Regions from separate parts of the Isoptericola sp. NPDC055881 genome, predicted to be linked through region 2. Evidence: riboswitches for the same ligand, from Rfam matches in the RefSeq annotation. Region 2 holds a riboswitch; the other holds the start of a gene.
The links. A riboswitch is a leader RNA that binds a small molecule or an ion and turns the genes downstream of it on or off. The one in region 2 is predicted to bind FMN.
Positions count from the first base shown of each region.

Region 1: linked by a shared signal. The riboswitch ahead of ribD (bifunctional diaminohydroxyphosphoribosylaminopyrimidine deaminase/5-amino-6-(5-phosphoribosylamino)uracil reductase RibD) and the one ahead of pnuC (nicotinamide riboside transporter PnuC) in region 2 are both predicted to bind FMN.

Region 1 is NZ_JBSHCR010000013.1:57,191-68,099, reverse strand. It holds gene ACWGKI_RS06615 (ParA family protein) at 1-745, shown strand, start outside; gene ACWGKI_RS06610 (segregation and condensation protein A) at 729-1,700, shown strand; gene scpB (SMC-Scp complex subunit ScpB) at 1,697-2,443, shown strand; gene ACWGKI_RS06600 (organic hydroperoxide resistance protein) at 2,454-2,876, opposite strand; gene ACWGKI_RS06595 (TetR/AcrR family transcriptional regulator) at 3,014-3,640, shown strand; gene ACWGKI_RS06590 (pseudouridine synthase) at 3,689-4,558, shown strand; gene cmk ((d)CMP kinase) at 4,621-5,325, shown strand; gene der (ribosome biogenesis GTPase Der) at 5,418-6,992, shown strand; gene ACWGKI_RS06575 (hypothetical protein) at 7,022-8,065, shown strand; FMN riboswitch at 8,152-8,281, shown strand; gene ribD (bifunctional diaminohydroxyphosphoribosylaminopyrimidine deaminase/5-amino-6-(5-phosphoribosylamino)uracil reductase RibD) at 8,424-9,542, shown strand; gene ACWGKI_RS06565 (riboflavin synthase) at 9,546-10,175, shown strand; gene ACWGKI_RS06560 (bifunctional 3,4-dihydroxy-2-butanone-4-phosphate synthase/GTP cyclohydrolase II) at 10,172-10,909, shown strand, end outside.
Region 2 is NZ_JBSHCR010000004.1:95,175-106,083, reverse strand. It holds gene ACWGKI_RS02440 (glycosyl hydrolase) at 1-571, opposite strand, end outside; gene ACWGKI_RS02435 (HlyD family efflux transporter periplasmic adaptor subunit) at 568-1,299, opposite strand; gene ACWGKI_RS02430 (glycosyltransferase family 2 protein) at 1,296-3,068, opposite strand; gene ACWGKI_RS02425 (helix-turn-helix domain-containing protein) at 3,422-3,637, opposite strand; gene ACWGKI_RS02420 (hypothetical protein) at 3,954-4,847, shown strand; gene ACWGKI_RS02415 (hypothetical protein) at 4,858-5,283, shown strand; gene ACWGKI_RS02410 (LLM class F420-dependent oxidoreductase) at 5,363-6,286, opposite strand; gene ACWGKI_RS02405 (mycothiol-dependent nitroreductase Rv2466c family protein) at 6,335-6,934, opposite strand; gene ACWGKI_RS02400 (hypothetical protein) at 7,074-7,307, shown strand; gene ACWGKI_RS02395 (TetR/AcrR family transcriptional regulator) at 7,377-8,201, shown strand; FMN riboswitch at 8,279-8,408, shown strand; gene pnuC (nicotinamide riboside transporter PnuC) at 8,535-9,248, shown strand; gene ACWGKI_RS02385 (histidine phosphatase family protein) at 9,348-9,860, shown strand; gene ACWGKI_RS02380 (acyl-CoA dehydrogenase family protein) at 9,931-10,909, opposite strand, start outside.

The DNA.
Region 1 (10,909 bases), on a different contig from region 2:
GAAGGGTGGCGTCGGCAAGACCACCACCACGATCAACCTGGGTGCGGCGCTGGCCGAGTACGGGCGCCGGGTGCTGCTCGTCGACTTCGACCCCCAGGGCGCCGCGTCGGTCGGGGTGGGCGTCAGCCCCCACGACCTCGACCTGAGCGTCTACAACCTGCTCATGGAGCGGGACGTCAGCTTCACCGACGTCCGGCAGCCCACCCACATCGAGGGTCTCGACGTCCTGCCCGCCAACATCGACCTCTCCGCGGCGGAGGTGCAGCTCGTCGGCGAGGTGGCCCGCGAGTCGGTGCTGGCCCGCGCGCTGCGTCCTGCCCTGGACGACTACGACGTGATCCTGGTCGACTGCCAGCCGTCGCTCGGGCTGCTGACGGTGAACGCGCTGACGGCCGCCCACGGCGTGCTCATCCCGCTGGAGTGCGAGTTCTTCGCGCTGCGCGGCGTCGCGCTCCTCGTGGAGACCATCGAGAAGGTGCGCGACCGGCTCAACCCCGCGCTCGAGATCGACGGCATCCTGCCGACCATGTACGACTCGCGCACGCTGCACTCCCGCGAGGTCGTGGCCCGCGTGCACGAGGCCTTCGGCGACACCCTGCTGCACACCGTCATCGGGCGCACCGTGAAGTTCCCGGACGCCTCCGTCGCCGCGGAGCCGATCACCAACTACGCCCCGACGCACGCCGGGGCCGCCGCCTACCGGCAGCTCGCGCGCGAGCTCGTCGCCCGTGGTGACGCCGCCTGACGTCGCCGCGGGGCCTGCCGCCGACGTCGCGGAGCCCGAGGCCCCGGCCGCGGGCTTCCAGGTGCACCTCACGAACTTCACCGGGCCGTTCGACCTCCTGCTCTCGCTGATCGCGAAGCACGAGCTCGACGTCACCGAGGTGGCGCTCGCGGCCGTGACCGACGAGTTCGTGGCGCACATCCGGGCGGCCGACGAGGAGGCGCGCGCCGCGACGGCCCGCGGCGAGGAGCACCCGTCGTGGGACCTCGGGACCGCGAGCGAGTTCCTGGTGGTCGCGGCCACCCTCCTGGACCTCAAGGCGGCCCGGCTGCTGCCGGGACTCGTCGAGGAGGACGCCGAGGACCTGGAGCTCCTCGAGGCCCGGGACCTGCTGTTCGCGCGGCTGCTGCAGTACCGCGCCTACAAGGAGGTCTCCGGCATCCTCGCGGAGCGCTTGGAGACCGAGGGGCGACGGGTGCCGCGGTCGGTGCCGCTGGAGCCAGAGCTGACGGCGCTCCTGCCCGAGCTCGTGTGGACGCTGGACGGCGCCCGCCTGGCGGAGCTGGCGGCCAAGGCCCTCGAGCCGAAGGCGCCTCCCGTGGTGGGCCTGGACCACCTGCACGCCCCCGCGGTGAGCGTCCGGGAGCAGGCCGGCGTCGTGGCACGGCGGCTGCGGCGCGAGCACGTCGCCACGTTCCGCGCGCTCGTGGCGGGCGAGGAACGGCTCGTGGTCGTGGCACGCTTCCTCGCCCTCCTGGAGCTGTTCCGCAACGGCCGGGTCGCCTTCGAGCAGGCGTCGGCCCTTGGGGAGCTCACCGTGCGCTGGACGGCCGACGACGGAGGGCCGGACGGTGACGGGGAGGACGACGGCGAGCTCGCCGCCGGCTTCGAGGAGTTCGACGGGTCCCTCGCCCAGGACGGCGGGACGGACGGGCCTGCCGCGGGCGGGCGGGACATGACGGAGGTCGTGGCATGACGCAGGATACGGAGGCCGGCACGGACGCTGCGCCGGCCGAGTCGGACCGCACCGGTTCGGGCGCCGGTCCAGGGAGCGACGCCGCTGGACCGGAGGAGGCGGTGGCCGCCGGGGCGCTCGCGGTCGAGGTGGACGTCGACGACCTGCCAGGCGGGCTGGCGGCGGCGCTCGAGGCGGTGCTCATGGTCGCGGAGGCCTCGGTGCCGGTGGAGCGGCTGGCTGCGGGCGTGGCGCGCCCGGTCCCGGAGGTGTCCGCCGTGCTCGCGGAGCTGGCGGCGGAGTACCGCGGCGAGTCGGGCGGGCGTCCCCGCGGGTTCGAGCTGCGCGAGGGCGCCGACGGCTGGCGCATCTACTCGGCGCGGGCGCAGGCCGACGTCGTGGGAGCCTTCGTGCTCGAGGGGCAGTCGTCCCGGCTCAGCCAGGCGGCGCTGGAGACGCTCGCCGTCATCGCCTACCGCCAGCCGGTCACGCGCGGTCAGGTGTCCGCGGTGCGCGGCGTCAGCGTGGACGGTGTCGTGCGCACCCTGCTGGCGCGTGGCCTGATCGCCGAGACGGGCCAGGACCCGATGACCGGCGCGGTGCTGTTCGGCACCACGGGGGAGTTCCTGGACCGGATGGGCTGGACGTCGCTCGACGCCCTGCCGCCCCTCGCCCCGCACCTGCCCGACGTCGGGGAGGCGATCGGCCTGGACCCGTCCTCGGCCGGCCTCCGGGGCCGGGCCGAGGACGGGCTGGGGGCGTGAGCCCCGCGGATCAGGCGACGGTGGCGTCGACCGTCACGTCGACGTTGCCGCGCGTGGCGTTCGAGTAGGGGCACACCTGGTGGGCACCGGCCACGAGCGCGTCCGCGGTCGCCTGGTCGACGCCGCTCATCTCGGCATGCAGCGCGACGGCGAGGCGGAACCCGCCCTCCGGCGTGGGCAGGAGCGAGACCTCCGCGACCACGGCAGAGTCCGCCATGGGCGCCTTCTCGCGTCGGGCGACGAGCTTCAGCGCGGAGTGGAAGCACGCGGCGTACCCGGCGGCGAAGAGCTGTTCCGGGTTGGTGGCACCGCCGGTGCCACCCATCTCCTTGGGGATCGCGAGGTCGACGTCGAGCAGCCCGTCGTCGGACCGGGAACGCCCGTCCCGTCCGTCTCCGGTGGCGGTGGCGACCGCGGTGTACAGCGCGCTCATGGGGACCTCCTGATCGGGCCGACGGCGTCGGCCCCGTTGGTAGAGTTACTAGTTCGTCTACTAGATCACGCGGTGCCCGTTGCCGCAAGCACCCGGCGACGACGCGTCCCGGCCGGACGGCATGAGAGGTTGGAGCGATGAGAACGACGCAGGCCGGGACCGGCGCCCCGGGAGCCCGCCCCGAGCGGCGCGGGCGGGTGCGCGAGCGGATCCTCGAGGCGGGGAGCCGGCTGTTCTACGCGGACGGGATCAGGGCCGTGAGCGCCGACAAGGTCATCGCCGCGGCCGGCGTGTCCAAGGTCACGTTCTACCGGCACTTCCCCGGCAAGGACGATCTCGTCGTCGCCTACCTGGACGCGATCGGCGAGGAGGAGCGCGCCCTGCTCGCCCGGCTGCGGGCGGAGCACGAGAGCGACCCGGCCGGGACGCTCGCCGCGCTGGCGCAGGCGCTCGGGGCCGTGGCGACCGGCCCGCAGTTCCGCGGCTGCGCGTTCGTCAACGCCGGGGCCGAGTACGCCGACCCCGCGCACCAGGTGCGCCAGGCCGTGGCGCGGCACCGCGCGCGGTACGCGGAGTTCTTCGCCGACGTGGCGCGCGACGCCGGCGCGGACGACCCCCGGGCCGTGGCCGCGGAGCTCATGATGCTGCGGGACGGTGCCATGGTGTGCGGCGACGTGGACGACGAGGACGTCGTCGCACCCCGGCTCGCGGCTGCGTTCGCCGCCGTGCTGGCGCTGCACCGGCCCGCCACGACGGGGGGCTGACGCGGCGCCGTCGGGCAGGACCCGCCCGACCTGAGAGAATCGGGCACCATGAGCACCGAACGCCGCGGCGGGAGCCGCCGCACCAGCCGCCCGCAGGGACCCGCCGCACAGCGCCCGCAGCGCCCCCGCAAGGCCGCCCCCCGGCGGCCCGCCCCCCGATCGGACGAGCCGGACCGTGACGTCCACGTGGCGGACGGCGTCCGCCTGCAGAAGGTGCTCGCGCAGGCGGGGCTCGGGTCGCGCCGCAAGTGCGAGGACCTGATCGCCGAGGGGCACGTCGAGGTGGACGGGGTGCTCGTCACCGAGCTCGGCGTCCGCGTCGACCCTGCCACCGCCGTCGTGCACGTGGACGGGATGCGCGTCCAGCTGGACGCCTCGAAGGTGACGATCGCCCTCAACAAGCCGCTCGGCGTGGTGTCGACGATGAGCGACCCGGACGGCCGCCCGACGCTCGCGGACCTTGTGCGAGACCGCCCCGAGCGCCTGTTCCACGTCGGTCGCCTCGACGCCGACAGCGAGGGCCTGCTGCTGCTCACCAACGACGGCGAGCTCGCGAACCGGCTCGCGCACCCGCGCTACGAGATCCGCAAGACCTACCTCGTGACCGTGACCGGCGGCGAGTTCTACCCGCGCCACGGCAAGCAGCTGACCGACGGGGTCGAGCTCGAGGACGGGATCGCCCGCGCGGACAAGGTGCGCGTCGTCGACTCCGTGCCGGGCGAGACGATGCTCGAGGTCGTGCTCCACGAGGGCCGCAACCGGATCGTGCGCCGCATGCTCGACGCCGTCGGCTTCCCGGTCACGCGCCTGGTGCGGACCCGGATCGGCCCGATCGCGCTGGGTGACCTGCGGGTCGGGCGCACGCGGGTGCTCGGTCGCACCGAGCTCGGCACCCTGATGCGCGACGTCGACATGTGACGTCGCCGCACCCGTCCTCCCGTCCAGCAGACACCGCGCGACATCCCGCGCGACAACAGAAGGTGAGCTCACACGTGGTCGTCATCGCCGTCGACGGTCCCTCCGGGTCCGGAAAGTCCAGCGTCTCGAAGGCGGTGGCCGCCCGGCTCGGGCTGGCCTACCTCGACACGGGGGCGATGTATCGCGCCGCGACGCTGTGGTGCGTCGAGGGCGGCACCGACCTGGCCGACCAGGCCGCGGTCGCGGACGCCGTGCGCGCCATGCCGCTGGAGATAGGTCTGGACCCCGCGGCGCCCACCGTGCACCTGGACGGTCGCGACGTCGCCGAGGCGATCCGCACCACCGAGGTCTCCACGGCCGTGTCCCAGGTCGCCACGAACCTGGAGGTCCGCGCGGAGCTGCGGCGGCGCCAGCGCGACGCGATCGAGGCGGAGAACGCACCCGACGGCTTCTCGGGTGGCCAGGGCATCGTGGCCGAGGGCCGCGACATCACGACCGTCGTCGCGCCCGACGCCGACGCCCGCGTGCTGCTCACCGCGAGCGAGGAGGCGCGCCTGCGCCGGCGGTCGCTCGAGGTGCACGGCGCGGCCGACGCCGGCTCCGTCGAGGCCACCCGCGACCAGGTGCTGCGGCGCGACCGCGACGACTCGACCGTGAGCCAGTTCCAGGTCGCGGCGGACGGCGTCGTGACCGTCGACTCGTCGGACCTCGACTTCGACCAGACGGTCGACGCGGTCCTCGCCGTGGTGGCCCAGGTCACCGCCTGACGGCCTCGCCCGCCGGTCGTCCCGGTGGCCCGAGGGCACGGTGACGGGCGTCTCGTTCGTGACACGCCGCTCGGCCTGGGAGAATGGTGCCCATGACCTCTCCCGCCGACGGCTCCGTGCCCGCTGCCGAGCCCACCGACGACCCCACCACCGCGCCCGCCCCCGCGGCCGCTGCGGAGGCCGCGGAGGAGCCTGAGCTCGACGCCGTGGCCGAGGTCCTCGAGTCCGACGCGGACGACGAGGCGCGCGAGCGCGCCCTGCGTGCCGGGCTGGAGGACTTCGACCTCGACGAGTCCGACCGCGCCCTGCTGGACGCCGAGTGGGACGAGGACGACCTCGGGCCGGGCGAGGCGCCGCTGCCGGTGCTCGCCGTCGTCGGCCGCCCGAACGTCGGCAAGTCGACCCTGGTCAACCGCATCCTCGGCCGCCGCGAGGCCGTCGTCGAGGACACCCCGGGCGTCACGCGCGACCGCGTCAGCTACCCCGGCGAGTGGGCGGGTCGCGAGTTCGTCCTGGTGGACACCGGCGGCTGGGAGGTCGACGTCGCCGGCATCGAGTCGAAGGTCGCCGACCAGGCCGAGGTCGCGGTCGGCCTGGCCGACGCCGTGATCTTCGTCGTGGACTCGACGGTCGGTGCGACGTCGACCGACGAGCGCGTCGTCGAGCTGCTGCGCCGGTCGGGCAAGCCCGTCGTGCTGTGCGCCAACAAGGTCGACGGCCCGTCCGGCGAGGCGGACGCCGCCTACCTGTGGGCCCTCGGGCTGGGGGAGCCGCACCCCGTGTCCGCCCTGCACGGGCGTGGCACCGGCGACCTGCTCGACGCCGCGATGAAGGTGCTGCCCGAGGTGTCCGAGCACGGCGAGCTGCGGCCTGCCGGCCCGCGCCGCGTGGCGCTCGTCGGTCGCCCGAACGTCGGCAAGTCGTCGTTGCTGAACAAGATCGCGGGCGCCGAGCGTGTCGTCGTCGACGAGATCGCCGGCACCACCCGCGACCCTGTCGACGAGCTCGTCGAGATCAAGGGTGTGCCGTACTGGTTCGTCGACACGGCGGGTATCCGCCGGCGCGTGCACCAGACGCGCGGCGCGGACTTCTACGCCTCCTTGCGCACCCAGGCGGCGATCGAGAAGGCCGAGGTCGCGGTGGTGCTCGTCGACGCCTCCGAGCCGATGACCGAGCAGGACACGCGCGTCATCTCGCAGGCCGTCGACGCCGGGCGCGCCCTCGTCATCGCGTACAACAAGTGGGACCTCATGGACGAGGACCGCCGCCCGTACCTCGAGCGTGAGATCGAGAAGGACCTGGTCCAGGTGCAGTGGGCGCCGCGCGTCAACGTGTCGGCCCGTACCGGCTGGCACACCGACCGGCTCACCCGCGCGCTCGAGACGTCGCTCGAGTCCTGGGACACCCGGATCCCGACCGGACGTCTCAACGCGTTCCTCGGCGAGCTCGTGGCCGCGCACCCGCACCCCCTGCGCGGCGGCAAGCAGCCGCGCATCCTGTTCGGCACTCAGGCGTCCACGCGCCCGCCGCGCTTCGTCATCTTCGCGACGGGCTTCCTGGAGGCCGGGTACCGCCGGTTCATCGAGCGTCGCCTGCGCGAGACGTTCGGCTTCGAGGGCTCGCCGATCGAGATCAGCGTGCGCGTGCGGGAGAAGCGGCGGCGGTGACGCCCCGGTGAGCCGCCCGTGAGTCGCCGATGAGCGCTGCCCCGCTCGCCCGGAGGGGTCGCCTGCTGCGCCTCGGCGCGGCGCGCGACACCTCCGCCGTGCGGCACCTGGTCACGTTCCTCGTGGTGAGCGTGGCCACGGTGCTGGTCACGCGGTTCCTGCTCGCCGTCTCGGGCTACCCGCAGGTGGGCGGCGGCGAACTGCACGTGGCGCACGTCCTGTGGGGCGGCCTCGGCATGGCGCTCGCGGTGGTGGTGCTGCTCTCGTGGGTGGGGCCGGCGCTGCGTTCGCTGGGGGCGATGCTCGGCGGGGTCGGCTTCGGCCTGTTCGTCGACGAGATCGGCAAGTTCGTCACCTCCGACAACGACTACTTCTACGCGCCGACGGCGGCGCTCATCTACGCGGTCGTCGTGGTCCTGGTCCTCCTTGTCGAGGCGCTGCACGGGCGGCGGGCCCATCACCCCGCCGAGTACCTGGCCGTCGCGACCGACCGTGCCGTCGCTGGGGTCGCGGGCGGGTTCACCGACGCCGAGCGCGAGGAGGCGCGAGGTCTCGTCGCCCGCGGCCGCGGGGAGCCCGGCGCGGACGAGGTGTCCGCCCTGGTCGAGGCCGTGCCGCGCGACGACGTGGCGGTACCGGACCTGGTGCGCGTCCTCGTACGGCGCGCGTCCGGATGGTTCGCCGAGGCGCTGGAGCACCGGTGGGCCGCGGCGGTCGTCGTCGTCGCCGTGCTGGGCACCGTGACGTCGTCGCTGGTCGTCGGGCTCCGCGTCCTGACCGGGGGAGTCGACGTCCCGGGCTGGGTCGGCGTCGGCATCCTCGCGGCCGTGGCGGCGACGGTGGCGTGCGTCGTGCGGGGAGTCCTCGTCGGGTCCGGCGACCACCGTGGCGGGGCGGTGTGGGTGCGACGCGGCGTGCTCGTGAGCCTGCTCGTCACACAGCTCCTGGCCTTCCGGGCGGTGCAGTGGGCGGCGGTGTCCGGGCTGGTCGTGGACCTGCTGGTGCTGGCGGCGCTCGGGGTCGCGCTCGGCCGGGACGACGACCTGCGCACCGCTCGCGGGACGACACGCTGACCGGTGGCCGCCGGGTGACGTGCGCCACCCGCGCTTGCCAGGAGGCGGCGCCGCGTGGCACGGTCGACGGTGACGAGCGAACTTGCTCGCGTGCTCTGGGGTCGGTGAAATTCCGAGCCGGCGGTGAAAGTCCGCGACCCGGTCACAGCCTGTGACCGGTTGACCAGGTGGAACTCCTGGACCGACGGTCAAAGTCCGGATGGGAAGCGCACGCGACGGCTCCCCGTCCGGTCCGTCCCCGGCCCTCGTGGGCCGACGCCACCCCGCGTGGCGTCGCGCGGACCGGCCGGTCGCGAGCACGTCTGACCCTGCCTTCCTGCACCCCGGGGTCCGCGACCGGACGACAGGGGCAGGACACATGGAACAGCCGCAGGCGGAGTCCCCGACGACGCGCGCCGGCGCGACCGGGGCCGATGCCACCGGGGCGGAGCGGGCCGCGATGCGGCGGGCGCTCGAGCTCGCCGCGCGGATCCCCCCTCGGGGCCCCAACCCCCGCGTGGGCTGCTTGCTGCTGGACGCGGAGGGCGCGACCCTCGCCGAGGGCTTCCACCTCGGTGCCGGCACGCCGCACGCCGAGGTCGAAGCGCTGCGCGCCGCCGTCGGCCGGCTCGGGCCGGCCGCCGCGCGCGGCGCGACCGCCGTCGTCACCCTCGAGCCCTGCAACCACCACGGGCGCACCGGCCCGTGCGTCGACGCCCTCCTGGACGCCGGAGTCCGGCGCGTCGTGCACGCGCAGCACGACCCCAACCCTGCCGCCTCGGGAGGCGCCGCGCGGCTGCGCGCCGCCGGCGTCGACGTCGTCGGCGGGGTCCTCACCGACGAGGCACGCGCGCTCAACGACAGCTGGACCCGCGCGCTCGAGCTCGGCCGGCCCGTGGTGACCTGGAAGGTCGCGAGCACCCTGGACGGGCGTGCCGCGGCCGCCGACGGCACCTCGCGCTGGATCACCGGCCGGGCAGCGCGGCACGACGTGCACCGCCTGCGCGTCGCCTCGGACGCCGTCATGGTCGGCACCGGCACGGCCCTGGCCGATGACCCGGACCTCGGCGTGCGCCACGCACCCCTGACGGGCCCGCAGCCCGCGCGGGTCGTCGTCGGCCTCCGCGAGCTGCCGGCGTCGTCACGGCTCGCACGTGCCGCTGCCGCCGGCGAGACCGTGGCCCACCTGCGCACCCACGACCCGCACGAGGTGCTGGAGCAGCTCTGGTACCAGGAGCACCGGCGCGTGCTGTTGGAGGGCGGCCCCGCGCTGGCCGCCGCGTTCTGGCGCGCCGGCCTGGTCGACGAGGTCGTCGCCTACGTCGCCCCCGCGCTCCTGGGCGTCGGCGCCTCCGCCGTCGCCGACCTCGGGATCGGCACCATCGCCGACGCCGCCCGCCTCGACCTGATCGACGTGACCGTCCTGCCCCAGGACCCCGCCGACCCCACCGACACCCCCACCGTGCGGCTCACCCTGCGGCCGCGGAAGGAGCGCTGAACCATGTTCACCGGCATCGTGGAGGAGCTCGGCACCGTCGTCTCCGTGCGTGAGCACGCGGACGGCGCGCGCATCACCCTCGCCGCGGACACCGTCCTGGCGGGCACCCGGGACGGCGACTCGATCGCCGTCGACGGCTGCTGCCTGACCGTCGCGGAGACCGGCGAGCACGGCGGTCGCCGCACCTGGACCGCCGACCTCATGGCCGAGACCCTCCGGCGCACCAGCCTGGGCGAGCGGCGACCCGGCGACGAGGTCAACCTCGAGCGGGCGCTCGCGGCGGACGGGCGGTTCGGCGGGCACGTCGTGCAGGGCCACGTGGACGGCGTCGGGACGGTGCTCGCCCGGACGCCCGGCACACAGTGGGAGGTCGTGGAGATCGCGCTGCCCGCAGACCTGGCCCGGTACGTCGTGGCGCAGGGCTCCATCGCGGTCGACGGCGTGAGCCTGACCGTGGTGAGCGTCGGGGATGCCTCGTTCACCGTGAGCCTCATCCCGGAGACGCGGGCGCGCACCACCCTCGGCCACCGAGCCGTGGGGGAGAAGGTCAACCTGGAGGTCGACGTGCTCAGCAAGTACGTGGAGCGCCACCTCGCCCACGGCCTGGCCGCCACGGCAGGGGCGGCGCTGTGAGCGCCGCCGTCGACCGGGTCGCGCGCGCCGTCGCCGACGTCGCCGCCGGCCGGCCCGTCGTCGTCGCCGACGACGCCAGCCGCGAGAACGAGGGCGACCTCATCTTCGCCGCCGACGCCGCCACCCCGGAGCTCATGGGCTTCCTGGTGCGGCACAGCAGCGGCCTCGTGTGCGTGGGCGTGGCGGGCGAGATCCTCGACCGGCTCGGGCTGCCGCTCATGGTCGAGGCGAACCAGGACGCTTTCCGGACCGCCTACACGGTGACCGTGGACGCCGCCGCCGGCGGCACGACCGGCATCTCCGGCGCCGACCGAGCGCGCACCGCCCGGCTGCTCGCCGACCCGGCGTCGGCGCCCGCCGACCTGACCCGGCCGGGGCACGTGCTCCCGCTGCGCGCCCGGCCCGGCGGGGTGCTGGAGCGGCGTGGGCACACCGAGGCCGCCGTCGACCTCGCGCGCCTCGCCGGGCGCGGCGAGGCGGGCGTGCTCGCCGAGCTCGTGCACGACGACGGCACGATGATGCGGCTCCCGGCGCTGCGCGAGTTCGCCGCCGCCCACGACCTCACCCTGATCAGCGTGGCCGACCTCGTCGCCTACCGGAAGGCCACGGAGATGCTGGTCGAGCGGGTCGCCGTCACCACCCTGCCCACCCGCCACGGCGACCTCACCGCCGTCGCGTACCGGGACACCCGCACCGGCGACGAGCACGTGGCCCTCGTGGCCGGCCCCCTGGAC
Region 2 (10,909 bases):
GGTCGGCCGCCGCGGTGTAGCGCACCACCGGTGAGCCCTCGACGATCCGCAGGTGCCCGAGGGCGGCGCCCGCGTCGTCGCGCAGCTCGACCGTCACCGAGGCGACGTCGTACGCCGACACCACGGACGAGGCGGCCCCGACCTGCACGCCTACCTGCGGCGTGTACGGGCCGACGATCGACGTCGCGGTCACCTCGACCTCCGGCAGCCCGTAGGCGAACCCGCCGGCGGTCAGCGCGACCGCGAGCGGCACGGGGAATACCGGCTGGGGCGCGTCACCCAGGGCGAGGCTGGAGAACCAGCGGTTCGTGGGGGGCGCGAGCCCGTCCGCGAGCCGCATGACCGGCGTCGCCGCGACCTGCTCCTGCGGGAGCGTCGACACATCGACGTCGGGAGCGACGAGGTGGCGCGGCGCCTCCGGCACGGACGGTGGCGCCGCACCGCTCGCGCCGCCCGTGGCCGGCGGTGCCGCGGGCGCCGCTCCGCCGAGCAGGCCGCAGCCGCCGAGCAGCAGCGCGGCGGCCGCCACCCCCGCGGTGCCGGCAGCCGCCGGCGTGCCGCGGGCCGTCACAGCCCCACCTTGCGCAGGAACTCGTCGAACGCCGCGTCGACGCCCGCGAGCGCACCCTCGTCGTGCAGCTCGATGACGGCGGTGACGGGCGTGCCGGACATGACGAGGCCGTTCTCCGCGCCCCGGACCAGACCGTCGCTGCGCACCTCGACCGTCGCCTCCGCCTGGTTCCGGGTGTTGCGGACCGCGACCGCGGACACCGTCCCCTCGAGCTCGGCCTGGTCGGGCAGCACGACCGTGACGGGCGCGCCGTCCCGGACGCGGGCGAAGTCGGCGGGGTCGAGCACCAGCCGGGCGTCGACGAAAAGCGAGCCGCGACGCTCCACCGAGGCCAGGACCTCCCCCGCCTGGGCGAAGCCGCCGAGCCCGACGGCGACGTCCGTGACGGTCCCGTCGGCGGGTGCGACGACGGTCATCCTGCCGTCGTCGGTGACCTCGTAGGCGGAGGCCTCCTTGCCGACGAGTCCGACGGCCAGGTCGTGCTGGAGGGTGAGGCTGCGCAGCACCAGCAGCGGGTCGCCGGCGTGCACCTCGTCCCCGGGCTCCACGAAGGACCGGGTGATGGTCCCCGCGTAGTCCGTGCCGACGTCGAGGGTCTCGGCGGCGATCGTCGCGGTCGACGACGTGGCCTGGCCCTCCCGCCGGTTCAGCACCAGCGTGAGCGCCGCGCACAGCAGCACCACCCCGAGCAGGCCCCCGACGAGACGCAGGCGGTTGGTCCAGGTCATGCGGCACCTCCGGTGGCTGGGACGAGCGCGGGCACGAGGCCGGACGTCGTCGTCCCGGGGGTCGTCTCGGGGGGCGCCGCGGCGTGCCGGGCGGCCACCGCCCCGCGGCGCGCCTGACGAGCCTCGCGGCCCGCCGTGACGACGAACGCGCCGAGGATGAGCGTGTTGGTGACGTTCCACGCGAGCGCGAGGCTCGGCCACGGGTCGCCCCACTCCTTCCACACCCCTACCGCCGAGGTGATGAGGAGGAAGGCGAAGAACAGCACCTGCGGCACCATGAAGTTGAACGGCGACTCGGCCCGCCCGGCCCGGCCCGTGACGTGCCAGGCCTGCTCCTTGCCCGTCAGCGCGTTCCACAGGGCCTTGGTGTAGATCGGGAAGGACACCGACGCGAGCATCAGCACCTCCCAGCGGAACGAGCCGAGCGTGAAGAACGCGATCGCGATCTGCATGGCGTAGAAGCCGGCGTAGTACAGCAGCCACGTGCCCCACGAGATCGTCAGGTCCATCGGCGTGAGGTCCAGGTAGATCTGCAGCGGCGGCACGAGGAGCAGCACGAGCGGCGCGATGCCGGTCAGGTAGTGGGTCGCGGTCACCGTGTACTGCAGGCGCTGGTCCAGGGTGAGCCGCCGCCGGGGGCTGAGCGGGTTGTGCTGCAGCATGATCTCGAACCCGCCCGTGGCCCACCGCAGCTGCTGCTTCGTGTACGCCTCGACGGTCTCCGGGGTGTCACCCACCGCGAGCGCGGTCGGGATGTAGACCGTCCGCCAGCCGCGCTCGTGCAGGAGCAAGGACGTCCACACGTCCTCGGACTTCGAGTCCGTGTACATCCCGCCGACGTCGTCGATCGCCGCCCGCCGGAAGATCACGTTGGTGCCGACGCAGAACGCCGCGTTGAACCGGTTCCGGCCGGGCTGGACGAACCGGTAGAACACCGCCTGCATGTATCCCGCCCCGCGGGAGACGAGGTTGTCGAGGTTGCCGTACGTCTGCGGCGTCTGCACGAACGCGACGTCGTCCTCGGCGAAGAACGGCACGGTCTCGACGAGCAGGTCCGGCCGCGGCACGAAGTCCGCGTCGAGGATGACGAAGTACTCGCCCTTGGCGATCGTGAGTGCGTGGTTGACGTTCCCGGCCTTCGCGCCGTGGCTCGACAGCCGCCGCACGTAGCGCGCGCCGAGCGTGGCGGTCAGGTCGCGCACAGCGTCGGACCTGCCGTCGTCGAGCACCCAGGTGCGGTGCGCGCCCCGCATCGCGACCGCGGCGCGCACCGTGCGCGCGATCGTGTCGAGGCTCTCGCCGTAGGTCGTGATGAAGACGTCCACCGTGACCGGCCGGTCGTGCAGGTACAGCCTCCAGCGGCTCGGGTCGTCCTCCGCCTCGTCCCGGACGATCTCGGGCAGGTCGAACAGGCGGTCCTGGGCGTGGTGGAACGCGAAGCCGCGCGGGTCGTAGCCGCTCGACAGGACGGTCCACATCGCGAGGAGGGCCTGGGCCACGAGGACCGTCTCCGCGGTGATGACCATGACGTACGGCAGCGCGTCGCCACGGTTGGCCGGGTTGAGCAGGAACACCGCGTAGGCGACGACGCCGAGCGTCGCGAGCATCATGATCAGGCCGAGCGACGGGGACCGTGCGGCGGCGTTCTCGTCGCGCGGCGGGGCGGTCGGACGCCGTTCCTCGGTGGGCCCGGTGGGCCGTGGTCGGGACCGGACGTGCTGGGTCCGGCGGGGGGTGACGACGAGACGGTCGAACTCGGAGACGGACATGACGTGTCCTCCGGGCGCAGCAGCGACGGCCCGTGCCGGGCCGTTCGGTCGACCGGGCGCCCGCGTCCTGGTGCGCGACGGCGTGGGGCCGCGCGCCCGGGACCGCCCGGTGTGATCGACCTCGTCGTCGGATGCGTCGTCATGACGTCGTGACGGTGCTGCCCCCTGAGACGGCACGAGGTGCCCCGCTCGAGAGCGGGCCACCTCGTCGTCCGATCGTCAATATAGTCACGGCGCCGAGGCGTGTCACGGGTTGTCGGCGGGCGCGTCCAGCGGCTGAGACCATGGCCTCGGCAGACTGTTGCCGCAGGTCACAGCATCGCGCCACGCTCGGCCAGCCCGGCAAGGCTGGGTCAGTCGCTGGCCGCCGCGGCGCGCTCCTCGACCCTGCGCCAGAACTCGACCATCGTGAGCCCGAGGGCGTCCACGGTCCTGATGAGGACCGGGGTCGGCACCTCGCGGCGGCCGCGCACGTAGCGCGTCATGGACTCCTCGGAGACGCCCACCGCCGCGGCAAGCTGGGCGTTCGTCAGCCCGGACGCCGCGCGCTCAGCGATGAGCGTCTTCACCAGCGCATCTTGCGTCTGTTGCAAATCCACGGGGCCACCTTGCCAGCCTCCGGGCATCCTCTGGTGCGCCACGGCCCGGCAGGAGGGCGACGGCCGAGCTGTTGTCTCGGGCGTGCATTGACGCTATGGCCGGACTACCGTCCGAATGGGAGGCCAACCAGCCATCCCGTCAGATCGGAGGGAACGGGAGAATCGAATGAGAGATCACCTGCCCCGGGGCGTCACCGCATTGACCGCTCTCGGAACCGCGCTCGTCCTGGCCGGCGCGACAACGGTCACCGCCACCCCGGCAATCACAGAGACGCCTCCGACCGGCGTGCCCCCTGCGTCGGCGCCGACCGTCGCGACCACCGGCTACGACGCTGTCATCGACGGCACCCCGCCCGCGGAGGACCCTGACACCATCGGGTTCGCGGTCACGGGCGACACCACGATCGAGGACGTCGTCGACAGCATCGTGAAGCAGGAGGGGAAGCGGGCAGCCGCCGCCTTCTTCGACGAAGCGGCGGACCAGGGCCTCGCGTTCCCGGGCCTGAGCGCGGTGGACAGTACCGACCAGCTCGACGCCATCGCGGACTCCCTGACCAGCGACACCCCGCTCGACTCGGACGTCGCCGACCGGATCGTCGGCCCCGGTTCGGCACCCGTCGACGAGTTCGCGCCCGCGGAGCAGCCGACGGCCGTGGCCGCGACGTTCACCGACGCGCCGTCGTTCCAGTCGGACCCGTACACCTCGGGCGCCGCTACCACCATGGCGATCGGGCCTGGCGTGAAGACGAACCACGCCACCTCGAACGGGTACGCGTGGCTGATGAAGGACTACCTCGCGTACTACACCTGCAAGATCGGGGGCATCCTGTTCTGCACGATGCAGGACCGGATCGACTTCCGGTTCACGATCAACCCGGCAACGAGGACCACCAAGGTGGACGAGAACTTCAGGCGGGTGGGCAACCGGAAGATGAGCCGATACGTCACGGTGAAGGCTCAGGCCTACGCTGTTTCGAAGTTCCGCGGCACCGACTACGACGAGTGGCGCACCCCGGGCGACGCGATCCAGTGGGTCCGCACCTCCAGCAGCATGGGAGGGAAGAAGGTCAAGTTCAAGATGACCTTCACCGGCCTCACGCCTAGCGGCACGATCACCGGCAGCGGGTGGACCAACTACACCAAGCCGTGCAGCAAGAAGAACTGTCGCTGGCCCTCCTAGGATCAAAGCCATGACCCGTGAGGACGACCTGCGTGCCTGGGCGCGCTCCGCCGATATTGAACAGCGGTTCGCGGCCGCAGACGCCGATGACCTTCCTGTCGCGGTCATGCGCGAACTCCTGCACGACCCCGACCCGGAGGGACAAGTAGTGATGTCGCTGCTCGCGAACTACGCCGTCCCGCGCGAGGTGCTCGACGAGGCGCGAAATTTGCCCTTGAGCAGCGCGCGCATGGGGCAGATCGCCAACCATCCGAACGCGCCGTTCGACCTCGCCGAAGCGCAACCGCTGTGGAAGCACACCTACCTGTCCATCACCTCATACTGCGAGGGGAAGGGGCTCGGGGAGGACGTACGCGACCGCATCGCGGAGGTGTGGGCCGACCTCGTGCCCGGACAGGGCGGCACCCTCGCGGAGGCGGTCGCCGCCGCGCGCTGACGACACACGCGCGCGCCCCGCCCCCGCCGTTGCAGGGGACGGGGCACGCCCGGCCGGGGCTCGGTGGTCGGTGCTCGGGTCAGAGCTGTGTCGCGACCTCGCGGGCCACCAGGTCCAGGTGGTCGAGGTCGTGCAGGTCCAGCATCTGCAGGTACACCCGCTGGACGCCCTGGTCGCGCAGCGTCCCGAGCCGGTCGACGGCTTCCGCGACCGTGCCGGCGACGCCGTGCTCGCGCAGCTCGGCCGGCTCGCGCCCGATCGCCGCGGCACGACGCGCGAACTCTGCCTCGTCCTGGCCCACCGCCAGCACGAGCGCCACGGACTGCACGATCGAGTCGGGGGTCCGGCCCGCCTCCGCCAGGGCGTCGTCGATCACCGTGATGCGCGACGCCACGGTGTCGAGCTCGGGGAACGCCTGGTTGTACTCGTCGCCGAACCGTGCCGCGAGCGCCGGCGTCCGGCGGGGACCGCCGCCGCCCACGATGACGGGGATCTTCGCCTGCGCCGGCTTGGGGAGCGCCGGGGAGTCGGTGAGCGTGTAGTGCTCGCCCTCGAAGGAGTACGAGCCGCCCACGGGCGTGCCCCACAGCCCGGTGAGGATCTCCAGCTGCTCCTCCAGCAGGCCGAACCGCTTCGCGGGGAAGGGGATGCCGTACGCCTCGTGCTCGCGGGCGAACCAGCCGGCGCCCAGGCCGAGCTCGACGCGGCCGCCGGACATCTGGTCCACCTGCGCGACCTGGATCGCCAGCACCCCCGGGTGCCGGAACGTCGCGGAGGTGACGAGGGTGCCCAGCCGCACGGTGGACGTGTCGCGGGCCAGGCCGGCGAGCGTCGTCCAGGCGTCGGTCGGGCCGGGCAGGCCGTCGCCGCCCATCGTCAGGTAGTGGTCGGAGCGGAAGAAGGCGCTGAAGCCGAGGGTCTCGGTCGCCTGGGCGACGGCGAGCAGGTCGTCGTAGGACGCGCCCTGCTGGGGCTCGGTGAAGACACGCAGGTCGAGGGTCACGGGTTCGCCTCTCGGGTGGAGCGGTGGACGGCGGGGATGGCGCGCGGGTCAGTCGAAGGTCGGCGAAGAGGTGCGCGAGCGCTTGAGCTCGAAGAAGTCGGGGAACGACGCGAGCGCGACCGCTCCGTCGAAGATCCGCACCGCGTCATCGCCGCGGGGCACGCGCGTCAGCACGGGGCCGAAGAACGCGACGCCGTCGACGTGGATGGTCGGCGTGCCGACCTCCTCCCCCACGGGCTTCATGCCCTCCTCGTGCGAGACGGCGAGGTCGGCGTCGTAGTCCTCGGACGTCGCGGCGTCGGCGAGCGCGGCGGGCAGCCCGGCCTCCGCCAGCGCCTCCCGGGCGACGGCGTCGAAGTCCGTGCGTCCGCCGGGGTGGATGCGCGTGCCGGCCGCCGTGTAGAACGCGCTGAACGCCTCAGGGCCGTGCTCCGTCTGGACCGCGGCCGCGACGCGGCCGATGCCGCGCGACGCGTCGATCTTGGCCCGGTAGTCCGCCGGGAGGTCCCGGCCCTCGTTGAGCAGGTACAGGCTCATCAGGCGGAACGTGAGGCGCACGTCGCGGTGCTCGGCCACCTCCAGCGCCCAGCGGGACGTGATCCAGGCGAACGGGCACAGCGGGTCGACGTAGACGTCGACGACCGGCACGGTCGACGGGGCGGACGTGGTCTCGGGCGCGGTCTCGGGGGCCGTGGCGGTCGCGGAAGTCACGCCCGCCACCCTACCCACGCCCGCCCACGCCGCCCCGACACCGCCGCCCGGGCACGCGCAGCGGTAGCCTCCCCCCGTGCGCAACGTGCGGTGGGCCAGCGTCTGGACGGTCTTCGGCGCGTGCGTGGTCGCGGTCGCGATGCTCTCGATCGTCCTGCGCGGGCGGCTGTGGGCGTGGATCCCGTTCTTCCTCGCCGTCGGCGTCGCCGTGCGCGAGATCCGGTACCTGCAGCGCTCCCGCCGTCCTGCCGACGCCCGGTTCGACGAGCCGCGACGCGACCGGCGGGACGACCGCCGCAAGCACGGCTGACGCACACGGGCCCGGGGGGCGAGCGGACGTCCGCGGGTGGGGACGCGCCGCCGGAGTAACCTCCGTGACATGACCGCCGTCCGGACGCACACCCACGCCCAGGCCGTCGACGCCGCGATCGACCTCTTCTCCCGGCAGGGCTACGAGCAGACCACCGTCGAGGAGATCGCCGACGCGGCACGCGTCAGCCGTGCCACCTTCTTCCGCCGCTTCCGCTCCAAGGAGGACGTGGTCTTCGCCGACCACGAGCTGCTCCTCGAGGAGGTCGTGGTGATGCTCGCCGAGACGCGGCCCGAGGCCCGCGCGAGCGAGGAGTCCGGCCGCGCGCCCGAGCGGGCGTGGGACCCGGCCACCGACCCGTACCTCGAGGTGTGCCGGGCGGCACGGCTCGTCTTCGACCACCACGTGGGCCAGCGCGAGACGTCGATCGCCCGCCACCAGCTCCTGCAGCAGGTGCCCGCGCTGCGCGACCGCGAGCTCGTCACCACCCACCGCTACGAGCGCGCCTTCACCGCCTACCTGCGTGACACGCTGCCCCCGGACCGTTCCACCACGACGATGTCGATCGCGTTCGCCGCGTCCGTCGTCGCGGTGCACAACGCGATCCTGCGGCGCTGGCTGCGCCACCCCCACCTCGACCTGCGCCCCGAGCTGGAGGAGGCCTTCGCCGACCTGCGGCGCGCGGCGATCGCCCCCTTCCCGCACACGGACGAGCAGCTCGCCGCGGCGAGCGAGGTGCGTGCGGGCGAGACGGCCGACGCCGCCGACGCCGCCGACGCTGCGCCCCGCACGTCCGCGACCGGATCCGACGGGCGGCGCGTCGTCGTCACCGTCCTGGAGCCCGGCGCGGGGCCCGACGACGTGGCCCGCGCCGTCCGCGACGCGCTCTCCTGAACACGCCGGAATGACCCTGTGGCATCCTGCGTTGTGCAGGACGCCGCCGGGACCTCCGGCGGTGGAAGACACGCACGTACGTGCTCCGGGGTCGGTGAAATTCCGAGCCGGCGGTGACAGCCCGCGACCCGGCCTCCTTCGGGAGGCCGGCTGACCTGGTGAGATTCCAGGGCCGACGGTCAAAGTCCGGATGGGAGGAAGCACGTGCGGCACGCGCCCGGCCACGGGTGGGTGCCGCCGGGCGTCGTGTCGTCGGCGACGGCCGTGAGCCGTCCTCGGCGAGCGTCAGCCCTCACCCCGGACGCCCGCACGCTCGGACCGGGAGAGTGAACGATGGACGCGATCGACGCGTTCTTCAACGCCACGCTGACCATCGGCGACCAGCAGATGTCGTGGCGAGAGATCGTCGGCAACCTGTTCGGCCTCGCCTCCGCGCTCGGCGGCATGCGCCGCAAGGTGTGGGCGTGGCCCGTCGGCATCGTCGGCAACCTCGTGCTGTTCACCGTCTTCATGGGCTCGTGGTTCGGCGACTCCAGCCGCGCCGACATGCTCGGCCAGGCGGGCCGCCAGGTGATGTTCCTGATCGTGTCGATCTACGGCTGGGTGCAGTGGCGGCGCACGCAGCGCGCTGACCTCGACGTGCGCGCTGACGGCAAGGTTCCCGCCGAGGGTGGTTCGGCGGTGCACCCGCACTGGGCCTCCTGGCGGGCACGCGTGGGGATCGTCGTCGTCATGGTGGGCGGCACCCTGCTCCTCACGCCGCTGTTCCGCGCGCTCGGCTCCTACGAGCCCGTGTGGTCGGACGCCTGGATCTTCATGGGCTCTCTGGTCGCCACGTACGGCATGGCGAAGGGGTGGGTGGAGTTCTGGCTCGTGTGGGTCGCGGTCGACGTCGTCGGCGTGCCGCTGCTCTGGTCGGCGCAGTACTACGCGACCGCGCTGATGTACGTGTTCTACGGCGCGTTCACGCTGACCGGGTTCTTCGTCTGGTGGCGCGTGCACCGTCGCGAGCAGGCCCAGGCCACCGCGGCCGCCGTCGCGCCCTGACCATGATCGGAGCGGCAGTTCGTGTTCCGGGCGGCAGTTCGAACTGCCGCGCTGTGACCGAACTGCCGCTCTGACGCCGTCGGACGCGATACTGCGCGGGTGCGGATCACCCTGCTCCGGCACGCCGAGCCGGAAGTCACCGCGGACGCCCTTCCGGAGGCGTGGCCGCTGACGTGCGCTGGTCGCGAGGCGGCACGCCGCCTCCGGCTCCCGCAGGACGCCCGCGTCGTCGCGAGCCCCGAGCGCAAGGCGGTCGAGACCCTCGCCCTGGCCCTCGGCGTCGCCGACGTCCCCGTCGACCCGCGGTTCGCCGAGGTGCGGCGCCCGGCCGAGCCGGTCGCTCCAGGCTTCCGGACGGTGCGCCAGGCCTGGGTCCAAGGCGCGCACGACGGGCGTCACGACGGCTGGGAGACCACGGCCGAGGCGGCACGGCGGTTCGACGACGGCGTCCGCGACCGCGCGGGCGGGCAGGACCTGGTGGTCGCGACGCACGGCATGGTGCTGACCGCCTGGCTCGTGTCGGTGGGCCAGGTGGCGGCGGGCGCTCCGGCTGCCGCGTTCTGGGACGCCCTCGCGCTCCCGGACGTCGTCACGGTCGACCTCGGACCCTGACTCCTCCGCGCACGACGACGGGGACCCGCGCGGTTGCGCAGGTCCCCGTCGTGGTGCCGGTCGGGTCAGGTCAGGCGAAGGCCGAGACTCCGGTGATGTCGCGGCCGACGATGAGCGCCTGCATCGACTCGGTGCCCTCGTAGGTGTGCAGCGCCTCGAGGTCGGCGAAGTGCCGGGCGACGCGGTTGCCGAGCAGGATGCCGTTGCCGCCGAGCATGTCGCGCGCGATGGAGGCGACCTCGCGCGCCTGCCGCGTCGTCGTGTACTTGGCGAGGGAGGCCTGCTCGCCGGTGAGGGTGCCGGCGTCCGCGAGACGGGTGATCTGCGCGACCAGCAGCTGCATCTGCGTCACGAGCGACAGCATGCGGGTCAGCCGCTCCTGCACCATCTGGTTCTTGGCCAGGGGGCGGCCGAACTGGATGCGCTGCGTGGAGTAGGCGGCCGCGGCCTCGTAGCAGGCGACGGCGTGCCCGACGGCGGACCAGGCGACGGCGAGGCGGGTCGCGAAGAGGACGGCTGCGGTCGCCTTGAACGACGTCGCGCCGGGGAGGGCGGCGTCCGCGGGGACGAACACGTCGTCGAGCACGATGTGCGCCTGCCAGATGGCGCGCAGCGACACCTTGCCCTCGATGGTGGTGGCGGTGTACCCGGGGGCGTCCTGCGGGACGATGAAGCCGTGCACCTGGTTGTCGCCGTCGTCGCCGACGAGCCGGGCCCAGACGACGGTGATGTCGCCGCAGGAGCCGAAGCCGATCCACTTCTTCTCGCCGTCCAGGACGTAGCCCTCGACGCCGTCGCGGGTCTCCTTGCGGGCCGTGGTCTCCAGCGAGACCGAGTCGGAGCCGTGGGTGGGCTCCGTGAGCGCGAACGCGCCGAGGATCTCCCCGCGCGCCATCGGCCCCGCGTACCGCTCGACCTGCTCGGGCGAGCCGTGCATGACGATCGAGCGGAGCGCGAGGCCGCCCTGGACGCCGCAGATCGTGGCGACGGAGCCGTCGCCGCGGGACATCTCCATGCTGGCGAGGCCCTCGGCCATGAACGACACGGAG